Regions from separate parts of the Paenibacillus sp. FSL R7-0128 genome, predicted to be linked through region 3. Evidence: a T-box and tRNA genes for the amino acid it is inferred to sense, from the RefSeq annotation. Region 3 holds a T-box; the other regions hold tRNA genes.
The links. A T-box is a leader RNA that pairs with one kind of tRNA and senses whether it is charged. The one in region 3 lies ahead of NST26_RS16255 (alanine--tRNA ligase), so its partner is inferred to be a tRNA-Ala.
Positions count from the first base shown of each region.

Region 1: it has a tRNA-Ala gene. The T-box ahead of NST26_RS16255 (alanine--tRNA ligase) is inferred to sense a tRNA for this amino acid. The anticodon was not compared.
Region 2: it has a tRNA-Ala gene. The T-box ahead of NST26_RS16255 (alanine--tRNA ligase) is inferred to sense a tRNA for this amino acid. The anticodon was not compared.

Region 1 is NZ_JBBOCD010000001.1:2,413,984-2,416,303, forward strand. Features, by position in the region: gene NST26_RS09835 (lytic transglycosylase domain-containing protein) at 1-265, shown strand, start outside; gene NST26_RS09840 (alpha/beta-type small acid-soluble spore protein) at 364-582, opposite strand; gene nrdR (transcriptional regulator NrdR) at 748-1,221, shown strand; tRNA gene NST26_RS09850 (tRNA-Ala) at 1,474-1,549, shown strand; tRNA gene NST26_RS09855 (tRNA-Lys) at 1,559-1,631, shown strand; gene NST26_RS09860 (IS3 family transposase) at 1,987-2,320, opposite strand, start outside.
Region 2 is NZ_JBBOCD010000001.1:6,845,780-6,848,099, forward strand. Features, by position in the region: rRNA gene NST26_RS29070 (23S ribosomal RNA) at 1-1,082, opposite strand, end outside; tRNA gene NST26_RS29075 (tRNA-Ala) at 1,286-1,361, opposite strand; tRNA gene NST26_RS29080 (tRNA-Ile) at 1,436-1,512, opposite strand; rRNA gene rrf (5S ribosomal RNA) at 1,560-1,676, opposite strand; rRNA gene NST26_RS29090 (16S ribosomal RNA) at 1,801-2,320, opposite strand, start outside.
Region 3 is NZ_JBBOCD010000001.1:3,940,888-3,943,207, reverse strand. Features, by position in the region: gene NST26_RS16255 (alanine--tRNA ligase) at 1-1,310, opposite strand, end outside; T-box leader at 1,380-1,623, opposite strand; gene NST26_RS16250 (TetR/AcrR family transcriptional regulator) at 1,683-2,273, opposite strand.

The sequences.
Region 1 (2,320 bases), 1.5 Mb from region 3:
GCGGCTGAAGGAAGAGCCCTCCTCCAATATTGAACTGGGCACCTGGTATTTGTCTACGCTGTCCAAGCAGTTCGACGGCAACCGTATAGCGGTCATAGCCGCCTATAATGCCGGACCTGGTAAGGTGCAGAGCTGGTTGGATGAAGGGCAATGGGACGGAACAGAAGCCTCTGTGAAGGACATTCCGTTCGGTGAGACCCGTCACTACGTACAGCGTGTAATTTATTATTATGATCAATACACCGAGCTCTATAGTGAGTTCTAGGGTGCTTGTTACTTCTGCTGCTGTTATGTAAAAGAAGCATCAAACGGCCGGAGGCCGTTCGATACTTCTTAGGCAAGCTTATGTCGTGTGGGCAGGTATTATTTGTACTGACCTGCCAGTTGCTGTTCAGCCAGGGTTACAAGACGTTTAGTGATGTAACCACCGATCGAACCGTTTTCGTAAGAAGTTTTATTGCCTTGGTATCCGTCTGGGGAGAGGGTGATACCTAGTTCCTGGGCAACTTCATATTTCAGTTGTTCCAAGGCACCGCGTGAGTTTGGAGCTACCAGGTTATTGGAGTTGTTATTTTGGCTCATTGCTGTTCACCTCCTATCGGTTGGTAACTGTATTATGTGCCGGACATGTCAGATTCATAACAACAAATAAACGGTGTTTTCTGGAAATTAAATGATGCCCGCATAGCCCTTGTGTATCAAGGGACGGGGCCTGACCATTCTAATGATGAGGAAGTGAAGAAGCTTATGAAATGTCCTTACTGCGACCACACCAATACCAAAGTCCTGGACTCGCGCCCTGCCAACGAGAATAAGTCCATTCGCCGCAGGCGGGAATGCGAACTGTGCAGCCGCCGTTTCACCACCTTCGAGATGATTGAAGAGACCCCCCTGATTGTGATCAAAAAAGGCGGCAGCCGTGAAGAGTTCAGCCGTGACAAAATCCTCCGCGGCCTGATCCGTGCCTGCGAGAAGCGTCCGGTCCCTGTAGAGCGCCTGGAGGTCATCGTATCTGAGGTGGAGAAAAGCCTGCGCGGCATCGCTCTCGCCGAGATCGAGAGCCGCCAGATCGGCGAGCTGGTCATGGAGCAGCTCTACCCTGTCGACGAGGTAGCCTACGTCCGCTTCGCGTCCGTGTACCGCCAGTTCAAGGACATCAACATGTTCATGAAGGAACTGAAGGGACTGCTGTCCAAGACTGAGGAGCTGGACGGGCTGTAAGCTTCGCCGTTTAGAAGTGAAGGATTCGATTGGGGTAGTGGGGCTGGCCTTGAGGTTGAGAGGTCAGTTCCCGGGTGGAGCGTCTTGTATCAAAATTAATTTCGGAAAAGTGTTGACACTGAAAGCAGATTTCTGTATTATATAGAAGTCGCCTACGAAACACATTGATGAATAAGCGACTTGAGCTTCTCGCTCAGATCAGATTGTAGAATACATAATGTAATTCTAAATTGGCAAAATTGTAAAAAATATGGGGCCATAGCTCAGCTGGGAGAGCGCATCGCTGGCAGCGATGAGGTCAGGGGTTCGATCCCCCTTGGCTCCACCAATTTCATACGGACTCTTAGCTCAGTTGGTAGAGCAGTAGACTCTTAATCTATTTGTCCAGGGTTCGAGCCCCTGAGAGTCCATCACATGAAGAACGGCAGAGATGCCGTTCTTTTGCTGTTTCATGGAATATGGGTGATTAAGTAGGGGAACAGCAAGGGCTTGAGGTCCATTCCCGAACCTTGAACCCCGAACCCGACCCCGCCCCCGAACCCGAACCCCCGAACCCAAACTGCGAAATATGGTTTCCATCGAGTTCCTTCGGTTCTAGATGTGTCTAAAGGATTGCTACGGACCCCACAGCCCTTATTTTCTCTATTCAGTATAATTGAAAGGGCTAACGGACCGTATCGCGCTTAAGGCCTCTTCACCATCCAAATATGAGATGAAATCTAATAAATAGCGCCATCTGTGGACTTCTGTCAAGAAAGTAGACTGTTACGCAACGGATTTTTTAGTGAATTGCTTAGCAAAGCGGGCGGGGGAAAGATACCCCAGTGAGCTGTGCATTCGCTTGCGATTGTAATAGAACTCAATGTATTGGAAAATAGCATCATATGCCTGTTCCGGGTTTTTGAAGCGCGGATTACAGTAGATGAGCTCTTTCTTTAAAATACTGTGCCAAGACTCAATGCAGGCGTTATCGTAACAGTTTCCTTTACGGCTCATGCTGGATTTCATGTGGTATGTCTTTAGTTGGTCGACATATTCTTTTGAGGTATATTGAGACCCTCGGTCAGAGTGGTGCAGTAGGCCCTCGCCGGGTCGCTTC
Region 2 (2,320 bases), 2.9 Mb from region 3:
ACATCCTTTCCCACTTAACACACACTTGGGGACCTTAGCTGATGGTCTGGGCTGTTTCCCTTTTGACAATGGATCTTAGCACTCACTGTCTGACTCCCGGCAAGAAGTAAATGGCATTCGGAGTTTGACTGAGCTTGGTAACCCTTGCGGGCCCCGCACCCAATCAGTGCTCTACCTCCACCACTCCATTCACCGAGGCTAGCCCTAAAGCTATTTCGGGGAGAACCAGCTATCTCCGAGTTCGATTGGAATTTCTCCGCTACCCCCACCTCATCCCCGCATTTTTCAACATGCGTGGGTTCGGGCCTCCAGTGCGTGTTACCGCACCTTCACCCTGGACAGGGGTAGATCACACGGTTTCGGGTCTACGTCCACATACTGAGTCGCCCTATTCAGACTCGCTTTCGCTGCGGCTCCGGCTTCTCACCTTAACCTTGCATGTTAAACGTAACTCGCCGGTTCATTCTACAAAAGGCACGCCATCACCCATAAAGAGGCTCTGACTTTTTGTAAGCACACGGTTTCAGGTTCTATTTCACTCCCCTTCCGGGGTGCTTTTCACCTTTCCCTCACGGTACTGTTTCACTATCGGTCGCCAGGTAGTATTTAGCCTTAGCAGATGGTCCTGCTGGATTCATACGGGGTTTCACGTGCCCCGCACTACTCGGGATCCGTCTCGGAGAGAACACAGTTTAGGCTACAGGGCTTTTACCTCTATCGCGGGCCTTTCCAGACCTCTTCACCTACTGAATTCCTTTGTAACTCCATGTGAGACGTCCCACAACCCCAAGAGGCAAGCCCCTTGGTTTAGGCTGTTCCGCGTTCGCTCGCCGCTACTGACGGAATCACTATTGTTTTCTCTTCCTCAGGGTACTTAGATGTTTCAGTTCCCCTGGTCTGCCTCTGCATTTCCTATGTATTCAGAAATGAGTAACTGCGAATTACCACAGCTGGGTTTCCCCATTCGGACACCCCCGGATCAAAGCTTGCTTACAGCTCCCCGAGGCAGTTTCGTTGTTCGCCACGTCCTTCGTCGGCTCCTGGCGCCTAGGCATCCTCCGTGTGCTCTTAGTAGCTTAACCAATGCGTTTTCCCTAAGGAAAATCGCTAGTATCGCCATTAATATGAAACTTGTTTACACAAGTTCAGCTTAAAGGAATGTTCTAAAACGCAAATTCGTTTCGGTATCCAGTTTTCAAGGATCAAGTTGCTGTTATTATGAAACAATCACGACTGTGATGTTCGAAATAACAGACAATGTGCATATACTGTTGTAAAACATGATTGGTGGAGCCAAGCGGGATCGAACCGCTGACCTCCTGCTTGCAAGGCAGGCGCTCTCCCAGCTGAGCTATGGCCCCATATAATCACCCCAAAAAAAGGTTAATTCCGATTACTTTTCGGGGACCCCAGCTATTCAATTTAGATTGTTATATGGTGGGCCTTGGTGGACTCGAACCACCGACCTCACCCTTATCAGAGGTGCGCTCTAACCAACTGAGCTAAAAGCCCATATAACAAAACTTGCAGTAGTGAAGCAATCAATGAATTGATTGTTCGCTTGGCGGCGTCCTACTCTCCCAGGACCCTTCGGTCCAAGTACCATCGGCGCTGGAGGGCTTAACGGTCGTGTTCGGGATGGGTACGTGTGGAACCCCTCCGCTATCGCCACCAAACGCATACGAAAGAGACTTGCTCTTTCAAAACTGAACACGAGTGAGTGTTCGAACCCGAAGGTTCTATTGTGGAAGCAAAGCTTCCGATTTGAATGTTTCCGTTGCAGGAAACGATTCTCCATAGAAAGGAGGTGATCCAGCCGCACCTTCCGATACGGCTACCTTGTTACGACTTCACCCCAATCATCTACCCCACCTTCGGCGGCTGGCTCCCTTGCGGGTTACCCCACCGACTTCGGGTGTTGTAAACTCTCGTGGTGTGACGGGCGGTGTGTACAAGACCCGGGAACGTATTCACCGCGGCATGCTGATCCGCGATTACTAGCAATTCCGACTTCATGCAGGCGAGTTGCAGCCTGCAATCCGAACTGAGACCGGCTTTGCTGGGATTGGCTCCACCTCGCGGCTTCGCTTCCCGTTGTACCGGCCATTGTAGTACGTGTGTAGCCCAGGTCATAAGGGGCATGATGATTTGACGTCATCCCCACCTTCCTCCGGTTTGTCACCGGCAGTCACTCTAGAGTGCCCAGCTCACCTGCTGGCAACTAAAGTCAAGGGTTGCGCTCGTTGCGGGACTTAACCCAACATCTCACGACACGAGCTGACGACAACCATGCACCACCTGTCTCAACTTTCCCCGAAGG
Region 3 (2,320 bases):
TTGTCTTCCATGCTATATCCACTTTCAGTTAAATACTCTTCTGTCAACTCCAAGGGAAATCCATAGGTTTCGTAAAAATAAAAGGCATCTGCCCCCGTAACTTTACCCTTATTCTTCAGATGCTTCTGTATTTCAAATTCTCCTTGCTGTAATGTTCTATAGAAAAGACTTTCTTCCTTATTTACGATTTCAATTACTTTCTTTTTATTGCGGATCAAATCTTCATAAGCTGTTGCTTCATCGATATAAACTTCAGACAACTGACCCACAAAGCTTCCTTGTATCCCTATTTTTTTACCCGCACGGATGGCCCTTCTTAATAGCCTTCTTGTTATATACCCTGCATCACTATTTGCCGGCTCTGCACCGTCATTAATGAGAAACGTAGCCGCTCTCACATGATCCAGTATGATTCTAAAGGACTTTAGATCGTCAGCATAGGATTTACCGCTTAGCTCCATCAACTTGTTCTTGGGATTAAGGAAGAAAGCCGTATTGTAAATATCCTTGTCCCCGTTAAGGGCTGTAGCCACCCTTTCTAATCCGCCTCCATAATCCAGATTGGGATTTTGCATTTTTACGAATCCGGTCTCTCCTTTTGTGTAACACATAAATACGTTGTTCCCAATTTCCAGGAATCTGTCGCTTTCAGAAGCAGGATGATCCAGTGGATCACCGCTTGGGTCAAGATCATAAAACATTTCACTATCGGGTCCACCCGGTTCACCAACCGGCATATGGAGAGGACTTCCGGCCCGGCTCCACCAATTTTCTTTTTCATCGTATAAGAATATTTTCCCGCCTCTGGATGCCCCATATTGCCAGGGATCATCTTCAATGATGGGTTCTATCCCGACGGATTTGAATTTTGCTGACCAGAGCCCAAGGGCTTCCGTATCTTTCGGTATATTCAATTCGTCACTTCCTGCGAAAGCACTGATATACAGCCTGCCCGGATCCATTCCTAATTCGATGATCTGCCAATGCCAAATAGCGTCGATTTGCTTTTGCTTATAGTTATGTTCATTTGCTTTGAACTCCCACCGGCCTATCATTTCAAAAAATGTCAGATGCGACGTATCCCCTACTTCATCAATATCCACTGTCCTTAAGCACTTCTGAATATTAGCAATCTCATTGCCGATCGGATGCTTTTCCCCCAATAAATAGGGAACCATCGGCTGCATTCCGCTTCCTGTAAACAACGTTGAGGGATCATTTTCCGGTAACAAGCTAGAAGAAGGCACTTGGCTAGCCCCTATTCTTTTCATAAAATCAACATAGGATTGTCTCAACTCATCTGGTGTCATTGTAATACCTCCATCAAATATTAGTTATGCTTAAAACAAAAAAGCCCTAAGCTGACATGTTTCTTGTCAACTTAGGGCGAACGATTATGTCCGTGTTACCACCTAACTTCAGATTGCTCTGCGCTCTATCAGTACGGGATTGCTCCGATACTGTTTCCTGAATAACGGTGGAACTCCGTTGAAGCCTACTAAGATTCCTCTGTTCGGTCCACAGCTCCGAGACTGCTTCACTATTAGATCAATGAAGATTCGCACCAACCATCTTCTCTCTGTGAGATCCCTAATAGTTACTATTTCTCATCATAGCCTTTTCGTTTTAAGTTAAAGCAATGCTAGCACAATCAACTTACTTCGTCAAATAACAATTCCGTTCTAACTGGGGAACCTGGAGCCGGCGCTTACCATTTGTTTGATCTGCACAAGACCTGCCTGTAATAAAGCATCACTGAACTTCTCATCACTAACTGCCCTTGCCAGTGCCACAGTACCCACCATACTGCTCACCAACGCATAACTATTAGAGGGATCGATCCCAGCCATATTTGTAATAAACGCGATGAAACGTTGCAGCTCTTGTGTGTACGCTTGCCTAATATTTTCCGGTAGCTGGGCAACCTCTCCTGATAAAGCAGGTAAGATACAACCGGCTTCCGTCTGATCCCGATGCAGAGGGCTTAAGTAAAAATCAATGACGGCCTCAATCGGCGTCTGATCTTCATTTTTATTTTGGTCTGCAATTCTCTGAAGTGTGTCGATGGTGTCACTAATTGCGAAATGACAGGTCTCCATCACAAGCTGATCTTTATTTGCAAAATGGGAGTAAAATCCTCCGTGCGTCAGTCCAGCACCTTTCATAATATGTGGAAGACTAATATTCCGCACGCCGTGGGTGCGAAATGCTTTGGCTGCGCTGGTAATAATATGGCTTCGAACTTTGAGCTTGTGTCCTTTCGGATAAGGCATCCTGCTCTCTCCCTTTTGTATAAGTCTGTATTTATGAATGTTTTTAA